2 regions of the Chromobacterium phragmitis genome follow, and region 1 is predicted to be linked to the other one. Evidence: riboswitches for the same ligand, from Rfam matches in the RefSeq annotation. Region 1 holds a riboswitch; the other holds the start of a gene.
The links. A riboswitch is a leader RNA that binds a small molecule or an ion and turns the genes downstream of it on or off. The one in region 1 is predicted to bind glycine.
Positions count from the first base shown of each region.

Region 2: linked by a shared signal. The riboswitch ahead of DK842_RS17155 (trimeric intracellular cation channel family protein) and the one ahead of gcvT (glycine cleavage system aminomethyltransferase GcvT) in region 1 are both predicted to bind glycine.

Region 1 is NZ_CP029495.1:410,408-425,370, reverse strand. It holds gene DK842_RS02110 (glycosyl hydrolase family 18 protein) at 1-1,394, shown strand, start outside; glycine riboswitch at 1,617-1,706, shown strand; glycine riboswitch at 1,721-1,819, shown strand; gene gcvT (glycine cleavage system aminomethyltransferase GcvT) at 1,860-2,948, shown strand; gene gcvH (glycine cleavage system protein GcvH) at 3,013-3,399, shown strand; gene gcvP (aminomethyl-transferring glycine dehydrogenase) at 3,492-6,344, shown strand; gene DK842_RS02090 (class I SAM-dependent methyltransferase) at 6,640-7,194, shown strand; gene DK842_RS02085 (putative bifunctional diguanylate cyclase/phosphodiesterase) at 7,401-9,422, shown strand; gene DK842_RS02080 (ABC transporter substrate-binding protein) at 9,504-11,087, shown strand; gene DK842_RS02075 (TetR/AcrR family transcriptional regulator) at 11,425-12,075, shown strand; gene DK842_RS02070 (porin) at 12,279-13,271, opposite strand; gene DK842_RS02065 (Rossmann-like and DUF2520 domain-containing protein) at 13,921-14,775, shown strand; gene DK842_RS22865 (hypothetical protein) at 14,794-14,963, shown strand, end outside.
Region 2 is NZ_CP029495.1:3,621,248-3,636,210, forward strand. It holds gene DK842_RS17090 (M9 family metallopeptidase N-terminal domain-containing protein) at 216-2,837, shown strand; gene DK842_RS17095 (hypothetical protein) at 2,911-3,984, opposite strand; gene DK842_RS17100 (GAF domain-containing protein) at 4,086-4,808, shown strand; gene ribA (GTP cyclohydrolase II) at 4,869-5,486, shown strand; RNA gene ssrA (transfer-messenger RNA) at 5,556-5,921, shown strand; gene DK842_RS23705 (S24/S26 family peptidase) at 6,178-6,411, shown strand; gene DK842_RS24280 (DUF4113 domain-containing protein) at 6,411-6,560, shown strand; gene DK842_RS17125 (nitrilase-related carbon-nitrogen hydrolase) at 6,642-7,436, opposite strand; gene DK842_RS23075 (hypothetical protein) at 7,784-8,101, opposite strand; gene DK842_RS24140 (type 2 periplasmic-binding domain-containing protein) at 8,130-8,387, shown strand; gene DK842_RS24285 (DUF2459 domain-containing protein) at 8,396-8,668, opposite strand; gene DK842_RS17145 (TIGR02117 family protein) at 8,586-9,089, opposite strand; gene DK842_RS23470 (restriction endonuclease) at 9,537-9,950, shown strand; gene DK842_RS17155 (trimeric intracellular cation channel family protein) at 10,008-10,622, opposite strand; glycine riboswitch at 10,765-10,862, opposite strand; glycine riboswitch at 10,867-10,952, opposite strand; gene DK842_RS17160 (DUF3141 domain-containing protein) at 11,018-13,414, opposite strand; gene DK842_RS17165 (GNAT family N-acetyltransferase) at 13,596-14,141, opposite strand; gene DK842_RS17170 (LysR substrate-binding domain-containing protein) at 14,183-14,963, opposite strand, start outside.

The sequences.
Region 1 (14,963 bases):
ATGGGAATGGCCCTGGCGATCCAAGTGTCAATTATTCGGTCGGCGGGCGCGGTACCGATGCGATGCGTCTGCAGGCCATGGGACCATTCGACAAGATCGTGGTCGGCTTCGCCGGCATCATCGGCGACGAAGGGGAAAAGAAGCCGGTGATAGACAAAGCCGCCATCGATTTCGGCATCGCCAGCGGCCCGGCCGACTTGCCGAATCAACGCGGCAAGGCCACTTTCACCGACAGTTGGGGCGATGTGCTGTCTTATATCAACTGCGGTTTCAACAGCTGGGTGAGCAACGACGCGATTGCCATGTTCCACCCTGACCGGGCGCAAGGCCTGCTCGGCGCCTTGGTCAAGCTGAAGCGGAGCAAGCCGGATCTGCGGATATCGCTAAGCCTGGGCGGCTGGACCATGAGCCAGGCCTTCCATCACATCGCCAAGGAGCCGGCATTGCGCACCGTGCTTGCCCTTAGCCTGAAGCGCATTGTCGATGCCTTCCCGATGTTCACCGATCTGGACATCGACTGGGAATATCCGGGCGTGCCGGGCGCGCCGGGTAATCAATTCGGTCCAGAGGACGCCCCCAATTTCGCGGCGCTGATCCGGGAAATCAAGGCGCACTTGCCGTCCATGCATTTGAGCATCGCGGTCAACGCCGAACCGGCCAAGATGGCGGCGGCCGATATTCCTTCGTTGTTGGCGGCAGGGGTGGAAGGCCTCAATGTGATGTGCTACGACTTTTTCGGCACGCCTTGGGCCGAACATCTGGCGCATCACACCAATTTGCGAGGCAATCCTTCCGACGCCAGCCAGAACTCCGCGACGAAGGCTGTGGACTACCTGCTGAGCCTGGGCGTGGCGCCGAAAAAGATTTTCCTCGGCTATGCCGCCTACAGCCGCAACGCGCAACGCGCCAGGATCGATGGCGTTTCGCCGTTGCGCGGCAGTTATCAGCCCTACCCGGATCAAACCACGGTGGGTAGTTTCGAGTCTGGCACCACCGAATGGCCGGATGTGCTGTACCAGTACATGGACTTCGAAAATCAGACCGGCCGCAATGGTTTTCAGCTGTATACCGACACGGTGGCGGACGCGGATTTCCTGTATAACAGCCAAAGCCAGGTATTCATGTCGCTGGATACGCCGCGGTCGGTGAAGGCCAAGGCCGAGTATGCCCGCTCCAAGGGCCTAGGCGGCATGTTTGTCTGGACTGGCGATGGCGATAGCGGCTTGCTGACCAACGCTGCGCGCGAAGGCCTGGGTTGCCGGGTGCAGCAGCAAGTGGTGGATATGGCTCCGTTCTATTTTTCGGGCATCACCGGCGCAGAAAAGGTTAAAGAGGCCTTCCGCAATATCGGCGAAACCGAGCCCAGGGAGTTGCAAAGCATTACCCGGCGCTAAACTGCGCTTTATGATGTTGGGCGGCGGAACACGCCGCTCCCGCTCTTCCAGTGGCTGCCTGATCCATGTGGGCGGCCGTTGTTTTTTTGGAAATGCCGGTGGTTTTCGAAAAATAAATTACATGATTTTTTGCGTTTTTTTTCATAAAAAAACATTTATCGTATTGCTTTGATCTGGAAATAAACTCGGCTTGCCAAGGCTCGGATATTGACACCATAATCGCCGGATCATACAGGAGAGAGCGGCCTTGGGCCGCCGCCGAAGGCGCAAGCGCACCCGCAATCGCTCAGGCAAAAGGACTGTATCATCGGGCCGGCGGCAGCCGGTTCGCGCAATCTGGAGAGCGGCGTCCGCGCGATGCCCACCGAAGGGGCTAACGGCTTATCCGGCCGGAAAATCTCAGGTGCAGGGACAGAGGGGTGTGGTTGATGAGGCTATCCACACTATTCTGCAAGGAACCGCGCCATGACGGCCCCGAAACGTACTCCGCTGTATGAAGCCCACCTCGCCGCCGGCGCCAAGATGGTCGATTTCGCCGGTTGGGAAATGCCCATTCATTACGGTTCCCAGCTGAAAGAGCATGAGATCGTCCGCACCGACGCGGGCATGTTCGACGTGTCCCACATGACGGTGGTCGACATCACCGGACCCGACGCCAAAGCCTGGCTGCAAAAACTGATCGCCAACGACGTGTCCAAGCTCGGCTTCGAGGGCAAGGCGCTGTATTCCGGCATGTTGACGCCGGAAGGCACCGTCGTCGACGACCTCATCGTCTATCTCACTTCCTATGGCTACCGCATGGTGGTCAACGCCGGCACCACCGAAAAAGACCTGGCCTGGATGGAGAGCCAGAGGGCCGGTTTCGACGTGGCGCTGAACGTGCGCCGCGACCTGGCGATGCTGGCCGTGCAGGGCCCCCAGGCCATAGACAAGGTTTGCTCCATCCGACCGGAACTGGCCGACGCCATCCGCGCGCTCAAAGTGTTCCAGGGCCTGCCGCAGGGCGAGTGGTTCTACGCCCGCACCGGCTACACCGGCGAAGATGGGCTGGAAATCATGGTTCCGGCCGATCAGGCCATCGCCTTCTTCAATCAACTGCAAGATGCCGGCGTATCGCCCATCGGCCTGGGCGCGCGCGACACGCTGCGTCTGGAAGCCGGCATGAATCTGTACGGCCACGACATGGACGAAACCGTGTCGCCGCTGGAAGCCGGCATGGGCTGGACCATCGCCTGGGAACCGGCCGAGCGCAAGTTCAACGGCCGCGAGGCGCTGGAGGCGCAAAAGGCCGCCGGCGTGAAGATGAAGCAGGTGGGCCTGGTGCTGGAAGGCCGCGGCGTATTGCGCGAAGGCCTGAAGGTGGTGGTGGAGGGCGTGGGCGAAGGCGTGATCACCAGCGGCACCTTCTCGCCGACGCTGAAGCATTCCATCGCCATCGCCCGCGTGCCGGCCGCTACCGGCGCCTCGGCCCAGGTGGACCTGCGCGGCGCGCTGACCGACGTGCGCGTGGTGAGGATGCCCTTCGTGCGCAACGGCAAGAAAGTTTTCGAATAATCGGGCAACGCCTCGGGGCGACTGCCGTCACCATTGATCTGATCTAAAGCTGGAGAACTTCAAGATGAGCAACATTCCCGCCGAACTGAAATATGTCGACAGCCACGAGTGGCTGCGTCTGGAAGCCGACGGCTCCGTGACCGTGGGCATCACCGCGCACGCGCAGGAACTGCTGGGCGACATCGTCTTCGTCGAACTGCCGAAAGTGGGCGCGACCCTGGCCAAGGATGAGCAGGCCGGCGTGGTGGAATCGGTGAAGGCCGCTTCCGATGTTTACTGTCCGATCGCCGGCGAAGTGCTGGAAGTGAACGCCGAGCTGGAAAGCGCGCCGGATCTGGCCAATAACGAGCCGTACGGCGACGGCTGGTTCTTCAAGATCAAGCCGGCCAACGCCGCGGATCTTGACGGGCTGATGGACGCCGCCGCCTACGCCAAGGAAATCGGCGCCTGATCGCCTGACCGCCCCGCCGTCGCCAGACGCCGGGGCGTTGTTTTTCCCGGCGCGGCCTCGCGCAGGCCGCCGCAAAGAAGGAAGTCCCAAGCATGTCGCTCTCCGAACTCTTCAATCGCCACGAATTCATCGCCCGCCACATCGGCCCGTCCGACGCCGAACGCGCCGAAATGCTGGCCGCCGTCGGCGCGCCGTCCATCGACGCGCTGGTCGACCAGACCTTGCCGGCCGACATCCGCCTGAATCGCCGGCTGGATCTGCCGTCGCCGCAGCCGGAAGCCGAGGCGCTGGCCGCGCTGAAGGCGGTAGCGTCCAAGAACGTGGTCAACAAGTCCTTCATCGGCCTGGGCTACTCCCCGGTGCTGACGCCCGCCGTCATCCTGCGCAATGTGCTGGAGAACCCGGGCTGGTACACCGCCTATACCCCGTACCAGGCCGAGATCGCCCAGGGCCGCCTGGAAGCCTTGCTGAACTTCCAGCAGATGGTGATAGACCTGACCGGCCTGGAAATGGCCAACGCCTCGCTGCTGGACGAAGCCACCGCCGCCGCGGAAGCAATGGCGATGGCCAAACGCGTGTCCAAGTCCAAGTCCGTCAGCTTCTTCGTCGACAGCCGCGTGCTGCCGCAGACGCTGGACGTGATGAAGACCCGCGCCAAGTACTTCGGCTTCGAGCTGGTGTCGGGCCATCCGGAAGAGGCCGGCAGCGGCGACTACTTCGGCGCGCTGTTCCAGTATCCGGGCGAGGCGGGCGATCTGATCGACCTGACGCCGCACATCGCCGCGATCAAGGCCAAGGGCGGCGTCGTCGCCGTCGCCGCCGACGTGATGGCGCTGGTGGCGCTGAAGTCGCCGGCCGAGATGGGCGCCGACATCGCGCTGGGCAACACCCAGCGCTTCGGCGTGCCCATGGGTTTCGGCGGCCCGCACGCGGCTTACTTCGCGTTCAAGGATGAGATGAAGCGTTCGGCGCCGGGCCGCATCATCGGCGTGTCCATCGACGCCAAGGGCAAGGCCGCGCTGCGCATGGCGCTGCAAACCCGGGAACAGCACATCCGCCGCGAGAAGGCCAATTCCAATATCTGCACCAGCCAGGTGCTGCTGGCCAATATCGCCGGCCTGTACGCCGTTTACCACGGCGCGGAAGGCGTGCAGCGCATCGCCGCGCGCATCCACCGGCTGGCCGCCATTTTCGCCCACGCGGTGCAGGCCGCCGGCGGCAAGCTGGTGTTCGACCGCTTCTTCGACACGGTGCAGGTGGACGCGCCCAAGGCCGATGCCATCTACGCCGCTGCGCTGACCGCCGGCTACAATCTGCGCCGCGCCGGCAAGACCGTGCTGGGCGTGGCCTTCCACGAAGCCGCCACCGAAGCCGACCTGGCCAAGCTGATCGAGCTGTTCACCGGCAAGCCGGCCGACATCGCCGCCTTGGACGCCGCCGCTCAGGACGCGATTCCAGCCGCATTGAAGCGTGAGTCGGCCATCCTGACCCACCCGGTGTTCAACACCCACCATAGCGAGCACGAGATGCTGCGCTATATGAAGAAGCTGGAAAACCGCGACCTGGCGATGAATCACTCGATGATCTCGTTGGGCAGCTGCACCATGAAGCTGAACGCCACCAGCGAGATGATTCCGATCACCTGGCCGGAATTCGCCAATATGCACCCGTTCGCGCCGCGCGAGCAGACCGTGGGCTATCTGGAGCTGATCGAAGGCCTGCAGGCGCAGCTGAAGGCGATCACCGGCTTCGACGCCATCTCCATGCAGCCCAACTCCGGCGCCCAGGGCGAATACGCCGGCCTGTTGGCCATCAGCCGCTACCATGAGTCGCGCGGCGAAGGCCATCGCAATATCTGCCTGATCCCGCAATCGGCGCACGGCACCAACCCGGCCACCGCGCAGATGATGAATATGCAGGTGGTGGTCGTGAAGTGCGACGATGCCGGCAACGTCGACGTCGCCGATCTGAAGGCCAAGGCCGAGCAGCACGCCGCCAACCTGGCCGCGCTGATGATCACTTACCCGTCCACCCACGGCGTATTCGAGCAGGGCATCAAGCAGATTTGCGAGATTGTCCATGCGCACGGCGGCCAGGTCTATATGGATGGCGCCAACCTGAACGCCCAAGTGGGCTTGACCCGTCCGGCAGACATCGGCGCCGACGTGTCGCACATGAATCTGCACAAGACCTTCTGCATCCCGCACGGCGGCGGCGGACCGGGCATGGGCCCGATCGGCCTCAAGGCCCATTTGGCGCCGTTCATGGCCAACCATGTGGTGGCTTCGGTGCCGGGCGCGGTAGAAGGCCAGAGCGCGGTATCCGCCGCGCCGTTCGGATCGGCTTCCATCTTGCCGATCTCGTATATGTACATCGCGATGATGGGCGCGGAAGGCATGAAGCAGGCGACGGAAAACGCGCTGTTGTCCGCCAACTACCTGGCCATCCGTCTGGGCGAGCACTTCCCGGTGCTGTACACCGGCGCCAACGGCCGCGTCGCCCATGAGTGCATCATCGACCTGCGCCCGCTGAAGGCCGCCTCTGGCGTGACCGAAGTGGACGTGGCCAAGCGCCTGATGGACTACGGCTTCCACGCCCCGACCATGAGCTTCCCGGTGCCGGGCACCTTGATGATTGAACCGACCGAATCCGAGCCCAAGGCCGAGCTGGACCGCTTCATCGCCGCGATGGCCGCCATCCGCGCCGAGATCGACCAGGTGCAGAACGGCGCCTGGCCGGCGGACAACAATCCGCTCGTCAACGCGCCGCACAGCAAGGCCGACATCGCCGGCGACTGGAACCGTCCATATAGCCGCGAGCAGGGCTTGTTCCCGTTGCCTTACGTGCTGGAAAACAAGTTCTGGCCGAGCGTGAACCGCATCGACGACGTCTACGGCGACCGCAACGTGGTGTGCAGCTGCCCGAGCACGGATAGCTATATGTAAGCGCGCCCAGCGTCCTTGCGCGCGTCATTTTAAACCCCGGCAGACGGTTGTTTGCCGGGGTTTTTTATGTTTCATGAACTTTTACGTACAAACACTTAGAAATCATAACTAAGTGGTCATCTGTTTCTGTGCGAACTATCACTAAGGGGTAGTACGTAGCTAGTGGCCGCGCCGCGCGCGCGGCGGCGTCTCGGGCAGGAAAGAAGCAGGGGTGGATGATATGTGCGTCGCTAATTTTGATGCTTTTTACCGCCGCAATGGTTCCTTTTATGGAGATCGGCCGGCGTTGTCGCTGATGTACTTTCTCGACAAATACGATGTCAAGGGAGGCGGGCGGGGGCTGGACATGGCCTGCGGCCAGGGACGCAACGCGTTCTATTTGGCGAGCCGCGGTTACTCGATGTTCGGCATCGACGAGTCGCCCGAAGCGATCGCCCGGCTAGGCGAGCTGGCTGATCAGCGGCGAGTGGATGTCAGCGGCAAGGTGGTCAACCTGACCGAGCTGGAGATCGAGCCGCAGCGCTACGACATCATCATCGCCTATACCGCGCTCGACCATGTGGATGCCGCCGCCGGGCAACGGCTGGCGCAGGCGATGATGGCCGGTCTGGCGCCTGGGGGCTATCTGTTCGCTGCGGTATTCATGGTGGACGACCCGGGCTGCTGCGGCTCCGGGGGCGGGATCAGCGAGACCGCGGCCTATATTCGCCACTATTATCAGCCAGGAGAGTTGCGCGAGCAGTTTAACGGCTTGACGCCGCTCGCCTACCAGGAGGAATTCGCTTTGGACCTCAGCCATGGCTACCCCCACCACCATAGCATGGCCAGGATTTTCGCCTGCAAGCATTGACGCTGGGCGGCGAGTTGGGAACAGGGCCAGCGGCCCTGTTTTTTATTGCATGGAGCAAACTGGGGCGCTTCATCGCAGTCAATCATAGGCAAACGCAAAAAACGAGTCAGGAAATGAGACGTGTTTGCTACAATGACCAGCGCCCGCGATGGCAGTCGCGCGGCAGTTTTTGATGAATAAATAAAAGGTTGGCGTCGGACATGTCGATGAGAAGCGTGCTCTCCTGGCAGGGGAGCAATCTGGAGCTGCTGGAGGCTTTGAGCCTGCCGGTATGGATTTTCGACATCGACCACAAGCGGGTGTTCTGGGCCAACGAGGCCGCGCTGCAGGTGTGGGGCGCGCGCAGCTTGCGCGAGCTGCAGGATAGAGACATGGCGAGCGACATGTCGGTCTCCGTTTCGCAAAGGCTGGCCCAATACCAGCAGGATTTCGAGCGCGAGGGCGCCAGTTTCGTCGAAAGCTGGACGCTGTATCCCAACGGCCGACCTTGCGTGTTGAAGGTGAAATTCCGCGGCATAAGGGTGAATGGCCGAATGCTGATGTTTTGCGAGGCGCAGAACAGCCTGAGCGCCGACCCCGCCTCGCTGCGCAGCACCGAAGCGCTGTTGCACACCTCGGTGCTGATCTCCCTGTACGACGATGACGGCCGCGCGCTATATCGCAACCCGGCCGCGCGCGAGTGGTTGGCGTCCTCGGGCGAGAACTGGCGGCAGCATTTCGTCCACGACAGCGATTGGCAACAGCTGCGTCAAGGCGTGGCCGCCTGCGGCGAAGCGCGGTTGCTGGCGCGGGTCAACACCCGCGAGGGTATGCGCTGGCATGAGGTGGCGGCCCGCGCCTGCCGCGACGCGGTCACTGGCCAGGATGCGCTGCTGGTCAGCGAGGTGGACATCACCGACCTGAAGCACGCCGAGGCGCGCGCCAGCTTCCTGGCCAACCACGATGTGCTGACCGGCCTGCCGAACCGCAACGGCATCCGCAGCGAACTGCTGCCGCACTTGCAGCAAGCGCTGCGCAACGGCCGCCAGGTGGCGTTGATGTTCATCGATCTGGACCGTTTCAAGAATGTCAACGATTCGCTCGGCCACGCCTGCGGCGACGAGCTGCTGATCCGGATGGCGGGCCGGCTGGTCGGCCTGCTGGGGCATGACGAGAAAGCAGCGCGGCTGGGAGGCGACGAGTTTCTGGTGATGCTGAGCGCGCCGCAAGTGGCCGAACGCGCCGAAACGCTGGGCCGCCGCATCCTGCAGGCGCTGGCGGTGCCGATGCGGCTGGAAGGAATGGATGTGGGCGTGTCGGCGTCGATAGGCGTCAGCGTGTGCGAGGGGCGCGCGCTGGACCTGGAGCAGATGATGCGCCACGCCGATCTGGCCATGTACGCCGCCAAGGATGCCGGGCGCAACAATCTGATGTTCTTCACGCCGGCGCTGGAGGCGCGCAGCCAGGCGCAGCTGGCGCTGGAGACCGATATTCGCCGCGGGCTGGATGCCGGCGAATTCCTCGCCTACTTCCAGCCGCGGGTCGATATCGGCAGCGGCAAAGTGGTCGGCGCCGAGGCGCTGGCGCGCTGGCGGCATCCGCAGCGCGGCCTGCTGATGCCGGACAGCTTCATCCCGTTGTGCGAGGACTGTGGCATGGTGATGGAGCTGGGGCGGCAGATTCTGGCGCAGGCGGCGCGGCAGCAGCGGCAGTGGCGCGAGAGCGGGTTGGATTTGCTGGTCTCGGTGAACCTGTCCGCCTGCCAGTTTGTGGATCCCGGCCTGCCGTCCCTGATCGAGCAACTGCTGGCCGACAGCGGCTGCCAGCCGGACCGGCTGGAGTTGGAAATCACCGAATCCGTGCTGCTGGGGCACGACGAGCAGACCATGAGCACCTTGCAGGCGCTGCGCGCGCTGGGCGTGAGGATAGCGGTGGACGATTTCGGCACCGGCTATTCCAATTTGGCGTATCTGCAGCGTTACCCGCTGACTTCGCTGAAGATAGACCGTTCCTTCATCGCCACGCTGGACGACAAGCCGGCCATCGCGGAGCTGATCACCACCCTGTGCCGGATGTTGGGGCTGAACATGGTGGCGGAGGGCGTGGAAACCGAGGATCAGCTGGCTTGGCTGGTCGAGCGAGGCTGTCAGGAGTACCAGGGCTTTCTGTATAGTCCGGCGCTGTCCGCCCGAGACTTTCTGCAACGCCTGGCGCAGCCTGCGGCGGCCTTATATCAATATGTGGATTAAATCGTTGGTTTGACCGCGTTCTTCGCTTACCCTATGCGGGTAAATGCAGACGGCATTTCCGTCTGAGGCAAGGAGAACGATATGCAGAAACTGAGCGTAGCCGCGCTGGCGGCCTTGCTGCCGCTGGCCGCTTACGCGGCCAAGCCATTGACCGTATGCACCGACGCCAATCCGGAAGGCTTCGATGTGGTGCAGTACAACTCGCTGGTCACCACCAACGCTTCCGCCGACGTATTGATGAACCGCCTGGTGGAGTACGACGCCGCCGCCGGCAAGCTGCAGCCGGGGCTGGCCAGCAGCTGGGAGGTGAGCGAGGATGGCCTGAGCTACACCTTCCACCTGCGGCCCAACGTCGGCTTCCACAGCACCGACTACTTCAAGCCTACGCGCAAGCTGAACGCCGACGACGTGGTGCTCACCTTCGACCGGATGCTGAATCCGGACAATCCCTGGCACAAGACCGCGCCGGCCGGCTATCCGCACGCGCAATCGATGCAGTTTCCCAAGCTGATCAAGGCGGTGCGCAAGCTTGATCCGCAGACGGTGCGTTTCGAACTCAATTACCCGGAAGCCACCTTCCTGTCCAGCCTGACCATGGGCTTCGCGTCCATCTACTCTGCCGAATACATGGCTCAGCTGCTGGCGGCGGGCAAAACGGCGGAGCTCAACAGCAAGCCCATCGGCACGGGACCGTTCATTTTCAAGAGCTTCGCCAAGGATGCGCTGGTGCGCTATGCGCCCAATCCGGCCTATTTCGGCGGCAAACCCAAGGCTTCGGCGCTGATCTACGCGATCACGCCGGATTCCAGTGTCCGCCTGCAGAAGCTGCGCGCCGGGGAGTGCCAGATCGCGCTGTCGCCCAAGCCGCAGGACGTGCTGGCGGCCAAGGCCGATGGCAGGCTGCAGGTGTCGCAGACGCCGGCCTTCATGACTGCCTTCGTCGCTTTCAACAGTCAAAAGAAGCCGTTGGACAATCCCTTGGTGCGGCAGGCGATCAACCTGGCCTTCGACAAGGCCAGCTACCTGAAAACAGTGTTCGACAATACCGCCAGCGCCGCCAATCTGGTCTATCCGCCCAACACCTGGAGCTACGACAAAGCCATCAAGCCCTATGCCTATGATCCGGCGCAGGCGAAGAAGCTGTTGGCGCAGGCTGGCTACCCCAACGGCTTCGATGTCACGGTATGGGCGCGTCCCGGCGGCAGCACGTTGAATCCCAACCCCAAGGCCGGCGCGGAAATGTTGCAGGCGGATCTGGCCAAGGTGGGCATCCGGCTGCAGATCAAGGTGCTGGAGTGGGGCGAGCTGATCAAGCGCGGCAAGGCCGGCGAGCACGAGATGCTGTTCATGGGCTGGGCCGGAGACAACGGCGATCCGGACAATTTCCTGACGCCGCAGTTTTCCTGCTCGGCGGTGCAGTCCGGCACCAACTTCGCCCGTTATTGCGACGGCAAGCTCGACAAGCTGATCGCCGACGGCAAGAAGACCAGCGATTTCAAGGCCAGGACCAAGTTGTATCAGGCGGCCCAACGCGTCATCCATGAGCAGGCGTTGTGGCTGCCGCTGGCTCACCCCACCGCTTATGGCCTGGCGCGCAAGGAAGTCTCCGGTTATGCGGTCAATCCTTATGGCCGGGTCAATTTCGCCGCCGTAAGCTTGAAATAAGCGGTTTTCCGGGCAACAATCGACTACTCTGCTTAATAACAGAGTAGTCTCTTTCTTTTTTGGGTGGCTTGTTTCAGGGCAAGGCGGGGCCGTTGCTTGGCGGCGACAATGTCGCAACGCGCCGCTTCCTTTGTCCGCGCCGCATTGCCAGTTGCATGCGAGTAGGCTGGATTTGGTAGTATGGCGGAGGCGGTCGCAATGCACGGCCGCCAGGGGAGAGAGGAACGCCTTGCCGTTGGCGTGTCTTGCTTGTTCATAGAATGCGCCCGCCCTCGCTTGCGCATGCGCTTTCGCGTATGATGCGCCGGGTTCGGGACGATAAATGATAAAACAATAGATGCAAACCAGACGAACACAGCAAAGCCGCAGGGAGTCCACCATAGGCAAACTGGTGGAAGCGGCGATCGAATGCCTGATGGAGAGCGGCTACCACGGCACCAGCGTGCAGCTGATCTGCGGCCGCGCCGGCGTGTCCCAAGGCGCGCTGTTCCGCCATTTCGCCACCAAGAACGAACTGATGCAGCCGGTGGGGCGCAAGGTGGTGGACGACATCTTCGAGTCCGCGCTGACGCTGGCGGCGCAGTTGCCGCCAGGCATGTCGGAGGAGGAGCGCATCATCGCGCTGATGAAGGCGCTGGTGATGTCGCCGCGCCACATCGTGCTGCTGGAGCTGCTGATGGCGGCGCGCACCACGCCGGATCTGCGCGATGTGTTTCTGGGCAGCGCCAGCACCTATTTCCGCGACCGCTTCGTCGCGCTGATGGCGTCGCTGTTTCCGCGCTACGCGATCTCCACCGGCTTCTTCGCCACGCTGCTCACCATGATGACCACCATGCACGGCATGGCGCTGTACCGCACGCTGGCCGAGCACCCGGAAGGCGACAGGATGCGCGAGCAATGGCTGCTGTCCGCCTTGAGGGCTGAGCTGGAGCGGATACGGCAGGAAGGGGCGGATACCCGCAACCCGGTCTACCAACTGCCGTTCTAATCCTCGGCTCTTTGGCGTAAAAAACCCCGTCGCTTGCGGCGGGGTTTTCATTTGTCCGCAGCCTGGATTGGTGTGGTCGTGGTGGGGGGGAGCTGCGCGCGGCCCGCGCTTTCCTCCATCGTCTGTCGCAAGCATGAAAAAAGACCCGCCGAAGCGGGTCTTTTTTGCGTCTAAGTTCGCAGGTTCTTGCGTCGAACCAGCTATTAGAACTTGTGAACCATGTTCAGACCGAAAGCGTTGCGGTCTTTGGTGTTGTCGTCCTTCAGGTTGATGTGGCCGTACTGAGCGCCGAAAGTGGTGCGCTTGGATACAGCGTAGTCAACGCCCAGGATGTACTGGTCGTACTTGCCGGCGGTTACGCCTGCACCCTTGGTTTCGCCTTGGCCGTAGGTGAATTTCGGGGTGATGGCACCCATGGTGTAAGCGGCGGTCAGCGCGTAGTCCTTGCTCTTCAGCTTGACGCTGCCAGCAGCATTCGCCAGCTTGGCGTCGTCTTGGTTGTAACCGAAGGCCACCAGCAGGTTGTTGGCGTTGTAGCCAACTTCCAGGCGGTGCTTGTCGTTGCTGCTGGTAATAACACCACCAACTTGCTGAGCGGCTTCGTAGGTGTAAGCGTACTTGCCGAAGAAACCGGCGTTTTCGTAGCCCAGACCCAGGCCGTAAACTTCGCGGTCTTTAGGAGTGCCAGCGGTCTTATCTTCCTTGGCGCCGTATTGCAGAGCGGCGGTCAGGCCCGGAACGATGGCCGGCAGGTCGTAGCGAATGGAGTTCTTCAGGCGGTCAGCATCGCGGGTGAATACTTTCAGACCCAGAGCTGCATCTTTGTATTCCCAAGCGTCGACGATGCCCATGTCGCTGTCTTGGAAGTTGGAGATGTTACCCAGACGGATGGTACCGAAGGAGCCTTGCAGGCCGATGAAGGACTCGCGGTTGGCGAAAGTGCCGCTGGAGGAGCCGTCACCAGTGCCGTCGATGCCGAAACCGGTTTCAACTTGCCAGATGGTCTTCAGGCCGTTGCCCAGATCTTCGGAACCTTTGAAGCCGATGCGGGAACCCAGATCGTCAACATTGGTTTGCTTGGTGGTGCCATTGTCGACGTATTCAACGCCGCCTTTGATTTTGCCGTAGATGGTTACGTCGGCGAAAGCGGCAGCCGGCAGAGTGGCTACCAGCAGGGCGATCAGGCTCTTTTTCATGGTCAAGTCATCCTTTTTAGGTTTTAGGAATGTGAGCAAATGCTATTGGCTGGGTTGTGGAAATGCAACTTTGTGCGTGGATTTGTGTTGCTATCAAGCAACTTGTGTTGGATTTGAATCGATGAATTGTTCGTTTTATTTCGATGTAACTTATTGAATTGTCAGTTTTATTATTGTCTTCTTACCGTGTTGTTTGTGGTGTTGCAAAAAAACGTCAAAACGTTGAAATGCCTATGATGTATGTATTTTTTAGGGGTTGGGGAGTCGGCGTGGCCAAAAAAAACAGCCCGACCGGGTGGGCGGGCTGAAAAATCAACGTGACTTGAAGTGAATCCCAGCAGGCGCGGTTTGCATCCACTTGAATTCGCTTTCAGTCATGTTAAAAGAAAGCATTGGCTCTGTAAATTGAGTAGATATTCCAAAAAAGAGACAATCTTAATTGTTGATTGTATTTATGTGATTGATTTTAAAGTGAAATTTCGACGTGTAAGTAGTTGCGGAAATATGCTGGTCGCGTCGGAGAGTGATGTGTTTTGGCGACGGCTGCGCCGTCTCGGGCCGCGGAGGCGAGGGGCGGTGGGTGGTTGGCCGGGAAGCGCCTACAATGGCGGCTTCGATCGGATGAATGAGCGCAAAGTATATATAAGGTATGCAAACGCTGACGGTGGTGGGCATGGGCAGGCTGGGTCGCAGCCTGGCCAGACTGGCGGTGATGAGCGGCGAGTATTGCTTGCTGGACGTGATGGGACGGCGGCCGCAGCCGCTGCGGGAGGCGCGCGAGTTTGTCGGCGCGGGGCGGCTGGTGGGCGAGATGCGGCAGTTGGCGGCGGCGGATCTGTATCTATTGGCGGTGCCGGACGCCGCCATCGCCCCCTGCGCGCGAGGCTTGGCGCTGGCTGGCGTGGCGCCGGCCGGCAGCGTGGCATTCCACGCCAGCGGGGTGGGCGATGCCCAGCTGCTGCAGCCCTTGGCGGAGCAGGGGGTGTTGACCGCCAGCCTGCACCCGGCGTTTTCCTTTGCCGATCCGCAGCGAGCGGTGGAGGGATTTGCCGGCACGCTGTGCGCGTTGGAGGGCGACGAGGAGGCCTGTCGCCGCTTGGAAGGCTTCGCCCGGGCCTTGGGTGGCCGGCCTTTCCGGCTGGCGCCGGGCGGCAAGGCTGCGTATCACGCCGGCTTGTCGGTGGCGTCGAATTTTCTGGTTGTTCTGACGGCGATGGCGCGGCAATTGACGGCCCAGGCCGGCGTGCCGCCGGAGTTGGCGCAGCCGCTATTGGGTGGTTTGATGCGGCAGACCTTGGATAACGCGCTGGAGCTGGGGCCGTACGACGCGTTGACCGGGCCCATTTTGCGCGGCGACATCGGCACGGTGGAGCGCCATTTGGCGGTGTTGGGCGACGCGGGGCTGGCCGCGGCCTATCGCGCGCTGGGCAGGCAGGTGGTGGCGCTGGCCGGCGACCGGCTGCAGGAGCCGGCGCGGCAGCGGCTGCTGGCATTGCTTTGCTGACGGTGAATGGCGGGAGGGATGGGAGCCGCCGTTTGGCAACTCGTCGATGCGCCAGCGCAGATTTTTCACGGCGATGCAGGCGTCGGCCGGCGATGCGATGACCGACGCGTCCGCCAGCGCGGCGACGGGGCGATAGCCCGGCTTGAGATGGCGGGCGAAAAATTGGTTGAAGGTTTTCCAGCCGCCGT
Region 2 (14,963 bases), 1.6 Mb from region 1:
CTTTCTTAAGCTGAAAATGAGCGTGAAAATTAACTGGTCTGTTTTGTTGTTTAAGATCACGAACTGACCTTAAACACAATATTCAATATTCGTCATATCCATTATGCTTCGCGACGCTCGATTGTATAAACGAGCGTCATTTGAACAAGCCATTGGATGACTGAATGAATACAACAACATTACCGCGTCGGTATCGGGCGTGGGGACTTCCCGTGATGGTATCGCTGGCGCTGTCCGCATGCCTGACCACGACCGGCGGCGGCCAGGGCGCGTCGTCGCAGCCGGCGCCGCAGGCCAATCAGCCCAGCGCGCGCTATTCTTCCCATTCTCCGGCGTTGTCGGAAAAGCCGGACTATCCGCACGGATTGCCGCCCGCCGCTCCGGATAACGGCGTCGCGCAGCCGCCCGCCAAGCCGCAGGGCCAGCAAGGCCAGGCCGCGCGCAAGGCGATCCAGCCCAAGCTGGCCGCGCCCAGCTATGCCGACTGCGACGAGGCCAAGCTCGGCCAGTTAAGCGGCCAGGCGCTGGTGCGCTACGTGGCCAGCGTGGACGGGACTTGCATGAACCGCCTGTTCCAGGCGGACAACTTCAGCTACCGCGTGGTGTCTCCGGCCAATATGCAGCTGGTGGCGGCCGAGGCGCGCGCGCGCGCCGCCGCGTGGGATGGCCAGAGCGCCAACGGCTTGTGGCCGCTGGCGGTGTTCCTGAAAGCCGGTTACTTCCTGCAATACAGCCACGCCAAGGAAGTGGGCGATTACGGCCCGGCGGTCGATAGGCCGGTGATGCAGGTGGTGGAGGCGATGGCAGCCAATCCGGCGCTGTGGAATGTCAAGGCGATAGACAGCAGCGGCGACCACGACGCCTGGTATCGCGAGCGCGACGCGCGACAGAGCGTGGCGGAGACCCTGATCCTGGCGGATTCGGTGCGCAAGGCCGACTACGCCTTGCCGCTGCTGGCCAGTTTCTTCAGCCGCTACAACGCGGCGGCGAAGGACAATTGGGCGCGTTTCGCGCTGCATCCGATGCAAACCCTGCTGTTCAATATGCATTACCAGCCTGAGTTCGCCCAGAAGGTGGAGAAGGGCCAGCTTGACGGTCTGGCGGCCAGCCTGGCGGGGCTGACCCGCGCCGGCCAGCCGGCTTTCGCCGACGAGCAGATGTTCCTCAATACCCTGCGTGAAACCGGCCGCTTCATGCAATACCCGCGCACCGCGCCGCAGGCAGAGGCCGCCGTCGCCTTGCATCTGAAAGGCGAGAAGTTCGGCGCCGCTTGGGCGGAGGCCGTGTACGCGCTGAAGAAGCTGGGCAAGGTGCCATGCGACCGCTACGGTATCTGCCAGGCTGAGCAGGAGCTGCGCGTCAATTTGTTCCCCAACCGCTGGAGCTTCGACAACGGCAAGCTGGTGTTCGAAACCCCGCTGAGCCTGGCCGAGGTGGAGCCGCTGTATTACGCGATGAAGCAGGTGCAGACCCAGCTGTTCCGCGTGGCCGGCACCAAGGAGGCGGTGACGGGCGACAGCAACGAGAAGCTGAAGATGGTGATCTACGGCACCAAGACCGCCTACCAACGCTTCCAGGGCCTGCTCAACGAGCTGTCCACCGACAACGGCGGCATCTACATCGAGAAGGATGGCACCTTCTACACCTACCAGCGCGAAGTGCCGCGCGAAAGCTATCTGACCCTGGAAGAACTGGTGCGCCACGAGTATGTGCATTATCTGTCCGGCCGCTACATTCAGCCGGGCATGTGGGGCACGTCCGAGTTCTATCGCGACGACCGCCGCATGCCGTGGTATGACGAAGGCTTCGCCGAGTTCATGGCCTGGAGCACCTCGCGCGACGGCATCAAGGTGCGCGGCCACGTGGTGGACGTGGTGGCGAACGGCTGGCCCAACAGCTTCCTGGAGCCGTCCCGCATCATGCGCTCCAGCTATAGCGACGGCTGGGATTTCTACAGCCACTCCGCGCTGTGGTTCTACTACCTGAACCAGCAACAGCCGGGCAAGATCGCCGACATCCTGGCCTCGCTGCGCGCCGACGACGTCAAGCGTTTCGACGCCTTGGTGAGCGGCATGGGCGGCGACGCCGCGCTGGTGTCCGGCTTCCGCCAGTACGTGGACCAGCAGGTGCAGCTGGCCAAGTCCGGCCAGCTGGGCGATACCTCGACCGAAGAGGGCGTGGACTGGGTGGCGCAGGATAAATGGCAGTCCGGCGACGCCGCCGCGGTGGAGGCGGCGCTGCGCCGCTCGCTGCCGGTGGCTTGCCAAGTATGGGCCGACGGCCAAACCAGCGCGCTGCGCCGCTTCGAGTGCAACGGCGCCTTGCCGCTGTCCGCCAGCGACAACACCCGCGCCCGCCAAGAGCTGGACAAGCTGCTGGACGGCGCGCTGCAAGGCCTGGTGAAAACTTCCGGCATCAATAACCTGATGGCGACCAACTGCTCGGCTACGGACTACGACTTCAAGCGCAAAACCGCAACCTTGCGTTGCGAAGGTCCGCTGGGTCCGGCCGGCAGCGGCAAGCCGCAACCGCCGCAAACCGGCGAGCTGGGTCTGGCCAAGCTGAGCTATGGCGGCCCGGCGCGTTGCCTGCGCGGCCAGCTGCAGGGCGTGGGCGGGGTGGAGCGCTATCAATTGGCGCAGGCGCCGCAACTGGGCCGCGCCGCGGTATCCGACTGGGGCACTTTCACCTACCGCCGCGATGCCGATCAAGCTGGCGTGGCCGACAAGATGACCATCCGCCTCAGCAAGGGCTCGCAGAGCCGCGACGTGGTAGTGGAGCTGAACGCGACGCCGCGCGACATGCCTGAAGAGCAGTGCTGGTCTCTGGCTGGCTAATGACGCTTGCCGGCAGGAAAATCAGAAAAGCCGGGTTCGCCCGGCTTTTTTTGCGCCGCAGCGAGGAGGGCGCTTACAGCGGCTGCACGGCAATGGAGCCGGGCTTTTCCAGCCACGCCAGAAAAGCGTCGCCCAGGCGCTGGCTTTCCGCGCTGGCGGCTTTCCAGTGCCGGCGGCGCAATTCGTCGCGCCCCTGGTAGCGGCGGAAATCCTTGCGGTCCGGCAGCCGTTGGCCGGGCAGGGCGGCCAGGTATTCGCGGGACGGCGCCAGCAGCACGGTGTTGGCGTGATGGGCGACGGATGGCTTGCGCCATGGCAGCGTCTTGTCGAACCAGCCGGGCACGATGCGGTCGGTGAAGTGCGGATACAGCGCGATGTCGTCGCCGTGGGCGAAGGGGAAGTCGATATGGTAGTCGGTGAGCCCGCCGTCGCGGTAGACCGCCTTGGGCGCGCCCGGCAGCTGCACGCCGTGCAGCACGCCAGGTATCGCCACCGTGCCCATCAGTGCCTGTTCCAGGTTATCCGCGTTAAGAGGATAAAGCCGGGTGGGAATGGCGTCTTCCGGCCGGAAGCGCAGCGAACTGCGAGGGTCGTGGCAGATCACCCGGCTGAAGCTGTGGCGTAGCAAGGGGCGCGAGACGGCGTTCAGCGCCGCCGCCAGCGCCAGGCCGGAAAACAAGGCGGAACGGGCTTCGCGGTTGGTCAGGCCGCGCGATTGCACCAGCAGCAGGCTGAGCCGGTAATGCGGATGCGCGAGAATGTTTTCCAGTCCATCCGGGCCGAGGATGTCGCGCAGCATTTGCCGCGTTTGCGCGGTGATCTGGGCGACGGTGGCTCCGGGGTGGTAATGCTCGGCCGTGTAGCGTTCGGCCAGGCGGGACAGCGCTGCGGCCGGGTCCGGCTGCATCGCGCAGGCGAAGCGCCAGCCGCCTATCGACGCGCCCACCAGTTCGCGTTCGCGCGGGGCTCCAGCCAGCCAGCCGAACACCGCCTGGTCCAGCCCGGTCATGCCTACTGCTTTAGGGCCGCCCGCCGCGCCGGGCAATGTGGCCACCTGGAAGGGGCTCAGCCCCTGCTGCAGCAATCGGCGCGCGCCGGCGCCGGCCTTGATGGTGAGAACGGGTTGGCGGATATGAATGGCGGTCATTACGATATAAAGTGGCGAAATGGCGAAGCGTGGTCGGGTTTGATATCCTGTTGCGTTTCGAATTCAGCGCGCTCAGGCGCGCCGCCGTTCAGGAGTTCCCCATGATACCCGCAAGCCAGCTGACCGACTATCTGCGAGAGCAGGCCTTGAAACTCGACATCACCGAACTGCAGATCGCGGTGATGACGCTGCAGGCCGTCATCGCCGTGGCGAAGCCGGCGCCCAGCCGCGACCTGTACCGCTACAAGGTGCCCAAACTGGGCGAGGGCGGCAGCTGCTCGCTGTACGACGAGCTGGACGAAACCCCGTACGACCTGCGCGTGGCGCTGGGCGTGGAAACGCCGGAAACCACCGCCGGGCTGGTCAACCTGAACGCCTTGCTGGACTCGGTCAACGCCAAGATCGGCGCCGACTGGATCGGCATCTACCGCAAGATCGGCATCGGCAAGAACGCGGTGCTGGTCAAGCTGGCCTACAAGGGCGTGGAAAGCCGCGCCGAGTTTCCGTTGACGGAAGCGTTCGCCGAGTTCAGCAACAACAGCCGCGTGGGCCTTACCGGCTGGGGAGTGGTGGTGGACGACATCGCGCAATGGCGTGCCGAGGGCGGGGGTTATTACGAGTGCGATCCCAAGGTGAAAAGCGAGATCTGCCTGCCGGTGCTGAACCGCGACGACAACGTGCTGGGCATCATCGACGCCGAGTCGTTCACCGCCGGCCACTTCACGCCGGAGCGGCAGGTATGGCTGGCCGCGCTGGCCATCGTGCTGCCGCAGATACTCGTCAATCTGCCGCCGCTTGAAAACGGGGAAAGTCTCCCCAACTAAGCATCACCACAGGCCGCCGCGCGGCCTTTTCGCATTGCATTCCTCAGCGTTGGAGAAGTCATGTCGCCGCACCCGCAATCCGCTCCCGAACCTATCATCCAGTACATCGCCAGCTGCAAGCTGCCCACGCCGTGGGGCGAGTTCGCCATGCATGGCTTCGAGGAAGAGAGCGGCCAGGAGCATGTGGCGCTGACGCTGGGCGAGGTGGGCGATGGCCAGCCGGTGCTGGCGCGGCTGCATTCGGAATGCCTGACCGGCGACGCGCTGTTCTCCTTGCGGTGCGACTGCGGCTTCCAACTGGAAGCGGCGATGGAAGCCATCAGCAAGGCTGGCCGCGGCGCGCTGCTGTATCTGCGCCAGGAAGGCCGCGGCATCGGCCTGATCAACAAGATCCGCGCCTACAAGCTGCAGGATGGCGGCGCCGATACGGTGGAGGCCAACGAGCGGCTGGGTTTCCCGGCAGACATGCGCGATTTCCGCATCGCCCGCCACATGCTGGACCACCTGGGAATCAGCAGCGTCAAGGTGATGACCAACAACCCCCGCAAGCTGGCCACGCTGGAAGCGGCCGGCATCAAGGTGGTGGAGCGCGTGCCGCTGCAAGTGGGCCGCAATCCGTACAACGACCGCTATCTTGACACCAAGGCCGCCAAGCTGGGGCATATGCTGTTCAAGTAAGCTGGAGTCGGCGAGCATGCGGGCGCTCGCCAAGCGATGATAGTTGTAATATAATGAACATTCTTATCTGGGGGCGACCTGGTTTCGACGGGGGTTGCGAAGCAGATGGGGGCATACCGGGATTTCAGTCACCCCGTAAAACGCTGAATTTATATAGTCGCAAACGACGAAACTTACGCTCTGGCAGCCTAACGGCCGGCCAGACACTACAACGGTTCGCAGATGGGCCGGGGGCGTCAAAACCCTGTAGTGTCACTCTACATCTGCTAGTGCTGTTCCGGGTTACTTGGTTCAGTGCGAAATAATAGGTAACTCGCCAAAGTCCAGCCTGTCCGTCGGCGTGGCAGCGGTTAAATCCCAAATGACACGACTAAGTATGTAGAACTCACTGTAGAGGACTTTCGGACGCGGGTTCGATTCCCGCCGCCTCCACCACAAATTCTTAGCAAAATCAATTGCTTACAAAAACAGCCCTGCTTCTGCGGGGCTTTTTTTTGGGCTAGTTGGGGGGGGCTTGGTCAGCTTTTTGGTCTGCTTTTTCCTTCTCGCCAAAACCAATTTGTCATTTTCCTGCCGCTTGTCGAATGATTGTTGCCCGACGGCGCGTCTATCGCGTAATTTGAAAATGCACAAATTCAAATTGCTATCGGTATGACTTCAACTTCTTGCTTGACCCCTCGAGAGGGGGGCATTGCCGTTCGTTCTGGCCCCGGTTCGTGCCGGGTTTCCGTCGCCCGCCGACGACTATCTCGACGACAGCATCAATCTGCATGAGTACCTGGCGGCATTGGCCGAATTACGTGAGATCTATCGGTGCGGCTACCTGTACCACAACGCCGGCATCCTGCTGCAGGAAATCGGCCCGCGTGCCGTGGCGCAGGCGGACCTATTCGCCGCCCCGCTGATCCGCGCCGGCGCCAGCTAATGGGGGCGCTGGACGCAATCAATCGGGAATTTGGCCGCGGGACGGTGCGGCTGGAGTCAGAGGACATGGCTCAGCGCTGGCAAATGCGCCAGGATGTGCGGTCGCCGCGCGGCATGGCGCGGCTAGATGGATTGCTCATCGTTAGGTAACAATTGCAATCACGGAGCAATAGGCTACTTCCCCTCCATCCCTGTGGTTTGTGGGGGATTTTTCTTATGGGCGATAGATATTTATCTTAAGTGCGGACCAGATAAAGCATAACGGCTTGCTTCATCCATCAGGTCATCGCACATAGGATTCGACTTGAGAACGTGCGAGTTGGGATCGATCAGCGAAACGCCAAGCGACGCCTCCTCGGTCGCGGATGTCCAAACCTCTCCCATTGGGCCGATAATTTGGCTTTCGCCTCTGAATCTTTCCTCTTTGCCAGCATACATCTCATTGCCGCTGCGATTGGCGCAAATTAGAGGAGTGGCATTCTCCATCGCACGAATGCGCGCAAGATGTGTCGTCCACGGTCCGCCGTAGTTGGCTGGGCAACAGAGTAACTGCGCGCCCTGGCGAACAAGTAAACGCGCGGCTTCTGGCATCCAGAGATCAAAACAGGTCAATACGCCAAAATGGCAGTTCCCGTCATCGAAACACTGCAATGAATCGCCAGGAGAAAAAAGCGGCTTCTCCAAGCGAGACAAGTGGCACTTACGTTGCTTCCCAAGCCATCGTCCTCGCGATACGATAATCGCCGTGTTGTATATGCGATCACCATCACGCTCGGCGATGCCGGCAATGAATGTCGCATCCTTTTCCGCGGATAGTTGCAAAAGAAATTGCGCGCTCGGCCCATCGGATGCCGATTCAGCATGACGTGACAAGGCTTCACGTGAATCGTGGAAATAGCCGATATTAAAAAGTTCTGGCATGACCATGAGATCAAAATGCGTCGAACCTACAAGATCGCGAACCTTTCCAAAATTTGCGGCGGGATCTCCAAATGAAACGGGATATTGCAGAAAAGCTGCGATCATGGGCTAAAATCCATATTGACTATTTTGAATGGTGCATTGCCTATCTTCACCCGTCCGGCGCAGAAAGATGCCATGTTTTTCATGTGGATGAGCAAATGGTGTGCTCTATCCATACCTATTGAGTGACAAAATAAAAACCAATAAGTTCTTCGCTGTAACCCGTCGCGGGTGATGATTGGTGCCGCCCAAAGGCTTCCTGTTCCTCGAAGCCAACGCGCTGGCATATCTGCTGCGCAGTGGGCGAGGTAAAACTCAAAAGCATATCAATGGCATATGTCCTGCATCAAAACCCCACCAATCCCCCGCATTGAGTTTTCATGGATTTGGAGAGCTACCATGCGCGGTAATTAAGGCTGATCGCAAACATTGGGATTCCGGCGAAACTCGCGACTTGCGTACTCATGGGCAGACATGTTGTCTGGCAGGGCCAGTATATCTGCCCAAGCGTTAATCTCGCCGACTTCGGGTGCGACCCTATCTTCCTTCACCATCTGCGCGGCGTAGCCATGGGCCAGATGATGCAGCTTGATGCTGATTTCGTAGTGCTTGCGCCGCCACTTATCAGTAAGTTCGCGATACAGCTTCTGCTGGGCCTCACTTTGTGCATCGCGTTGATGTGCGATGGCTTGAACCGCACAATAGCTACTAAGTGCGTATGTCTGCACATATGACAGCGCCTCTCTCGGCGTAGTGGTGGGCTGGGGTGCGGCCCCCGCGGGCGAGGGACCGTGGTTCGAGCGCTTTTACTTCAGCCCGCGGGCGGCGGTGGCGGGCCTTGGGGTGGCGATAGGCCCTTGGCGCCTAGTCCGGGATGATGTCGACAATGGCTTGCTGGCCGCGCCATTGGGCTTTGTCGAGGATGGCGCGCGCTACGCGCTGTTGTCGCCGGAGCCGTTCAGGCGAGACGGTCTGGCCGCGGATCTGCTGGCGTGGCTGCAGGAGATGTCTTGAAGACTTCCCTATTTTTTCAGCTGCCAGAACAAGGGTTGGACGAATGGAGACCATAGCGCGGTACGCACTCCCATTTCGGCCAGCGCGTCGCGCGTCCACTGGTTGCAGGTGACGATGGGGTTATAGCGGCCATGGGCGGTGTAGAAGGCGTCGTTGTCGTAATAGTGGTAGCCCTTTTCTTGCAGGGCTTGGCCTTGGTCATCGAATGGCGCGCTGCGGCGGATGGATGAAGGCCACCAGTTTTTCGTACTGCTCCGGGCTGACCAGCACCCGCTTGGTATCCTTGCCCTCCTTGGGCTGGGGCAGGTACTCCACGTGCAGCACGCTCTGGTCGAAGGCCAAGGCCGATAGCGCCTTGCCCGCGCTGAGGTCTTTCCAACTCTGGATGGTCAGAAAAAACACCTTGCTGCCCCAGCTGATGGAAATGTACGGCGAGTGGGCGTAGCGCTCCGGTTTGGACAGTTGTCGAGGGGAAAAGGCGGTTGTCCAATCCGCCTGGGCGGTTTTCACTGGCATGACCAGGCTGGTGTGGACGCCGTTGCTGTCCAGATAGATGGGAATGCCAGCCTCGGGTTGTGCCCACTCGCGGTTGCTAGGCAATAGGCCCAGCGCCAGCGCGGCGAGCAGATAGCAGAGCGGCAGGGTGGGGATCAGCAGCAGTGAGCGAAGGACGAGTCGGAATATGGTGGTTGGCGTTCGCATGGGGGGGCGTGGATGGTTGATAGTTGGGATCTGGGCCGACTGTCTACATCGAATGACGTTTAGTTGTCAAATCATGCAAAAATCTTACGACTGGATTTGGGAATGAAATGCCGACTGTTTGGATATTGAAAGGCTATTTGTTTATATTGATTGCTGATTTTGATATGATTATGCTATTTGCGAAATATTATGCGAATCATAAGAAAAATCAGCGGACGCGCATTCCGCAGTCGTTCGCTTCATCTCCCCTGGCATACGCTGCTGTCGCTGGCGGCTTTGAGTTGGTTTGCCGGCAGGCAATACCTGCCTGTGGCTGCTGTTTCGGATATTCCTTCCGCTTTGGGGCTGTCGTTGCGATATGGCTTGCCCGGCGCGCTCGCGTCATGTTCGGTCATGGGGTTGGCGCGGCGGTTTCGACAGCGCGGCCGCGCTTCTGGCGAGCCCTCGTTGCGCAGACTGGCGGAGTTGTCCTGGCAGGATTTCGAGGCTCTGGTGGGCGTCATGTTCCGTCGCCAGGGCTATCGGGTGGAGGCGCGCGCGGGGAGCGGCGCGGATGGCGGCGTGGACCTGGAGCTGTTTCTGGGCGATGAGTGCCACTTGGTGCAGTGCAAGCGCTGGAATGCCCAGAAAGTGGGCGTGGCAGTGGTGAGAGAATTGTATGGAGTGATGCAGTCCCGCGGCGTGGAGCGTGGTTTCGTGGTGTGTAGCGGGGAGTTCACCGCGGTCGCCAAGGCGTTCGCGGCGGGCAAGGGCATCGTGTTGCTGCCGGGCAAGGCGGTGCTCGCCCGCCTGCGGGAGCAGGAGGCGGGCGGGGAGGCGCGCGGCTGCCCGTCTTGCGGCTGCGAGATAGCCAGGCGTTGACTGGCGGCATGGGAAGCGCCCCGCGAGACGGAGCGTTTCTCGTCTTGGGGCGGGCTGTCAGTGGTGATCGTGGCGGTAGGAGAACACTGGCAGCTGCCATTCGCGCCACAGCGCGGTCAGACGCAGGGCCAGGCCGAAGGCGAAGCTGGCGACCACGTTCCAGTCGTGCTGCAGGCCCAGGCGGTTCAGGCCCAGGTAGAGGATGGCCACCAGCAGCGACACGCTGGCGTACAGCTCGCGGCGGAACACGATGGGCACCCTGTTGCACAGCACGTCGCGCAGGATGCCGCCGGCGATGCCGGTGATCATGCCGGCCATCACGATGATGACCGGATGGTAGCCCATGCCCAGCGCCACGTCGCAACCGATGATGGTGAACGCCACCAGGCCCAGCGCGTCCAGTATCAGGAACAAGCGGTTCAGGTGGCGCATGTAGCGCGCGATCAGCACCGCGGCCAGGCCGCCGGCCACCACCAGCAGCACGTATTCCGGATGCTGGGTCCAGCCTATCGGGTAACGGCCGAGCACGATGTCGCGCACGGTTCCGCCGCCCAGCGCGGTGAGAAAGGCGATGACGGCTACGCCGAAAATGTCCATGTGGCGGCGGCCGGCCGCCAGCGCGCCGGTCATCGCTTCCGCGGTGATGGCGATCAGGTAGATCAAGGTCAGCATGATGAAATCTTGTGAGTGCGAAGCAAGAAAACGCCTGCGGTGGCGGGCGGACAGCGTGCGGGAATGAGGCGCGGATGGTGCGCGCGGCAATGCGGATGGATGGACAAGGCAAACTCCTGGACGGTTTCCGGGTTGGGTAACAGCCTCTCCCCTTGTCCTTTTACCTGAGAGTTGCGCGGCCTGCGGCCGCTTGCCCCTTCGGTGGGCCGCGCAGGGCGGCCTCTCTCCAATCGGCTTGAATCTATACTGCGCTGCGGTACGGGTGCCTGAGCGATTATGGGAGCTTGCGTCTTCGGCGGGGGCGCGGCCCCTCTCTCCCGCAGGAGTGGAATATTAGCTTTTGCTATTGGAATAGTCAATGCAGGAACCAGGCGCGCCCGGTTCCTGCGCATGACTCAGGCCTTGCCTTGCTTGTTGCCGACGTCCGCCAGCGTCGAAGCGCCCGGCGCCTGGCCATTGGCCTTCGCCGGCGCTTTACGGGCGGAGGCGGGCTTGGCCTTGGCTGCCGCGGGTTTGGCGCTCGAACGCGGGGACTTGGATGGCTGGTCCGGTTTGGCCGCCGGGGCTTTCGCCATCGCCGGTTTTTTGGCCGGGGCTGAGCGTTTGGCGGCAGGCTGGGCCGGCTTTTCCTCGGCCGCCGGTTTGGCTGGCGCGGCGGGCAGCGCGGAGCGTGAGGCCGCGTCGGCATCCAGTTCCAGCACCTTGGCCACTTCGTCCAGCCGCGCCTGATGTTCGGCTGGGATGGGGCCGTTCAGCGCGAGCAGGTCGCGCGCCAATAGCCAGGCCTGATGGCGGGGACGGGCGTCAGGCAGCAGCCGGGCCAGCCCGCGCAGCGCGCGCGGCGCATCCAACCGCACCAGGGCCACTTGGTGGCGCACGATGTCCTTCAGTTGCATCAGTGTCAGTGGGTATTCGTGGCGCACGTCGCGCATCACGCGGCGGATGGCGTTGAACGGCCGCTCGTCCACCACGCCTATGCCTATGCTGACATACAGCATCAGCCGCACGAAGCCGTCGGCCAGCGTGCCGTGCTCGAAGCTGGGGTCCAAGGCCTCGCGCTTGAGGCGCGCCAATTCGCGGGTTTCCCAGGTCAGCGATTGGCTGCGCGGTTCTCCCGCCGGCGGCACGCCGACCAGCGTCGCCAGCTGCGGCGATTCGTAGATGGCGCGGAACAGCTGCTCTTGCGCGGCGTCGCGGGAGTCGCGGTAGCGATCCAGCGATTGCCCGATCCAGCCGGATACGCGCTCCTGCCATTGCCACAGCGGATTGTCCTCGCTTACCGGGCGGCGCTGTTCGCGGACCTGGGCCGCCAGGCCAGGCAGCCACCACAGCCAGGGATTGCGCGGCGAAATCAGCGCGCGCTCGAAGCGGGCCGGATGCAGCTCGCGCAGCAGGCGGGCGCTGGCCTCGTTGCTGGCGGCGCGCAGCGCGGGCGAGACGAAGCGGTCGTAGACGCCCTGGTTGATTTCGGATACGCGCTTGACCACTTCGAACGCCCGCTCGTCTTCGCGGCCGTCATCCAGCGCCAGGATGTCCGATACGTCGCGCGCCTCGAAGCGGATGATGTAGCGGCCTTCGATGTACTCCTGGCCGGGCGCGTCGGGAGCGATATCCTCGATCACCGCCTCGTAGAGGCCGGGCGCCAGCACGTCGATCAGGTCCAGCGCGCTGGCGAATTCGCTGTGCTCCTTGTTGGCCACCCCGGCGGACACGAAGATGCCCAGATGGCCCACCTTGTTGTGCAGGCAGTAGACGATGGTTTGCTCGTTGTTGCGGATGTCCTCCACATTGTCGTAGAGGTCGGCGATCCAGTTCAGCGCTTGCTGCGGCGGGGTGATGTTGTCGCCCCAGGAGGCGAACACCATGATGGGCGAGCGGATGTTGCGCATGTCCACCCGCATTTTGCCATCGTGGCTGGCGATCTTGCCCTGCACCAGCTCGTTGCCGACGAACAGCTTCTGGCTGATCCACTCCATTTCCGCCTTGTTCAGCAGGTAATGGCCGCCCCACCAGCGCTCGAAGTCGAGATAGCGTTTGGGTTCGGTGTCCACTTTGGCGTAAAGGTTGTAGGCCTTCTTCCACAGCGTGTTGGCCGGGTCCAGTTTTTCGAAGTTTTCCACCAGGTGGGCGCCGTCGAAATGGCCGTTGCCCAGGTCTCCGGCCAGCGAGGCGGTCCAGGTGCCGCCGGTCAGGCCGCCGGCGTAGCGCATCGGGTTCTTGCCGCGCACGCCCGCCCAGTAGGACAGCGGCGAGCCGGCGAGCAGGATGGGGCCGACCAGTTCCGGCGCGACCGAGGCCAGCATGGCCAGCGCCCAGCCGCCCTGGCAGTTGCCGATGACGAAAGGCTTGCCGTCGCTGTCCGGGTGCAGCTCATTGACGCGCTTGAGGAAGTGGCCCTCGGCCTTGGCCACGCTCTCAATGGTTTGGCCCGGCACAGGCTGGGGGAAAAACATCACGAAATAGCAGGGATGGCCTTGCTGCAGCGCGATGCCGATTTCACTGTCCATCTTGAAGCCGCCGATGCCGGGACCATGGCCGGCGCGCGGGTCTATCACCACAAAGGGGCGTTTGGCCGGGTCGGTGGCGGGGCAGCCGGCTGGCGGCTGGATGGCGGCCAGCGCGTAGTTGGCGGGATCGGGCAGATCGCGGCCGTCCATGATGATGGCGTAATCGAATACCAGCACCGGCGGCTTGCCGCTTTCGCAGTGCTGCAGATAGGTGGCGCCGCGCTGGTACAGCGTGTCCCAGTACAGGATGCCGCGCTGGCAGGCGTCCAGCCAGTAATCAAACAACGGTTGAGGGAACGGGAGCTTCCCGCCTTGAACTGCAGCAGTTGACCACATTGCAACCCCTTGTTCTTGAACGGTAGGTAAGGATGGCCGGCCGATGCGGGCCATGGCCGACACTGTACTCGTTATTTGCTGCGACGCAACAAATGCAGATGGTCTGGGGCCAATGTGTGGCGCGCAGCCATCAGCTTGTTGCGCTGCAATCCTTGTTTCGAGTCGTCGGGAGCGGCAGAGTTTCCAGCGACTTGACCATGACCACGCTTTGATAGGCTTTGTCCGGCCATTGCAGCGGCGCTTCCACGGCGTAGCCGCGGCGCTGGTAGCGGCGCACCAGGTGGGCGGCGTCGCGCGCGGTGTCCAGGCGGATGGCGGCGCAGCTCTGGGCGCGGGCCCAATCTTCCGCCGCCTGCATCAGCCATTCGCCCAGACCCAGGCCCTGGCATCGCGGGGCGACAGCCAGTTGCACCAGCACGGCGGTATCCGGCTGGCGGAATTGCGGACAGTGGGAGGTGAGCAGGGGGCGGTGCACCGTGACGGTGCCTGCCAGCTCGTCTTGGTGCCAGGCCAGCAGGCAGTGGCCGCCGCGGATGCGGCGGCGAGTGACTTCAGGACTCTGGTCCACGGCGGTGTAGCGCAGGCCCATGGCGGCCAATTGGGCGTAGGCTTGGTGCAACAGTTCGGTGAGTCGCTCGATGGAGTCGGTTTCGCGCAGCGGGCGCAGGGTGAACATGGCATCGCTTTCATGGGGACGAGCCCCATGCCAAGCAATGGCTATGCCAAAGGGGGGGCGTGGCGTTCCCAGTCGCCGGCCATTTCCTCGTTGATCAATTCCTCGGCGATGAAGTCGAGGAAAGCGCGCACCGCCGGCGAAAGCCCGCGGCGGGTGGGAAAGGCCGCGTGCAGAATGCCCCATGGGAAGTCGTATTGCGGCAGGATGCGCCTAAGCCGCCCATCCGCCAGCGCCTGATGGCAGACATTGGTGGGCAGCGCCGCCACCCCGATGCCGGCGATGGCCGCCTCCAGCAGCACGATCATGTCGTCGGTCATCAACCGCGGCGCGTCCAGATGCACGGTGTAGCTTTGGCCGACATTGTCCAGCAGCACCCATTGGCCGCGGCCGTCCGGACGGCTCATGGCCAGCGCGGGAAGCGAGGCCAGTTTTTCCGGAAACGCCGGCTCGCCATGGCGCGCCAGGAAATCCGGGCTGGCCACCAGAATCACCCGGCTCTTGCCCAGGCGCCTTACCACCAGGCTGGCGCTGTCCTCTATCACATTGCGCACTCTCAGCGCTACGTCCACGCCTTCTTCTATCAAGTCCACCCTGCGGTTGGTGGAGTCCAGCGAAACGCGCACTTGCGGATGGCGGGCGAGGAAGCGCGGCAGCGCGGCGCTGATCATGGTCTTGCACAAGAGTTCGGGGCAGCTGACGCGGATCAGGCCGCGCGGCTCCGCGCTGACGTGCAGCACCGCCTCGTCCGCCGCTTCGGCCTCAGCCAGCATCGCTTGGCAATGCTGGTAGTACTGGCTGCCGATTTCGGTCAACGACAGGCGG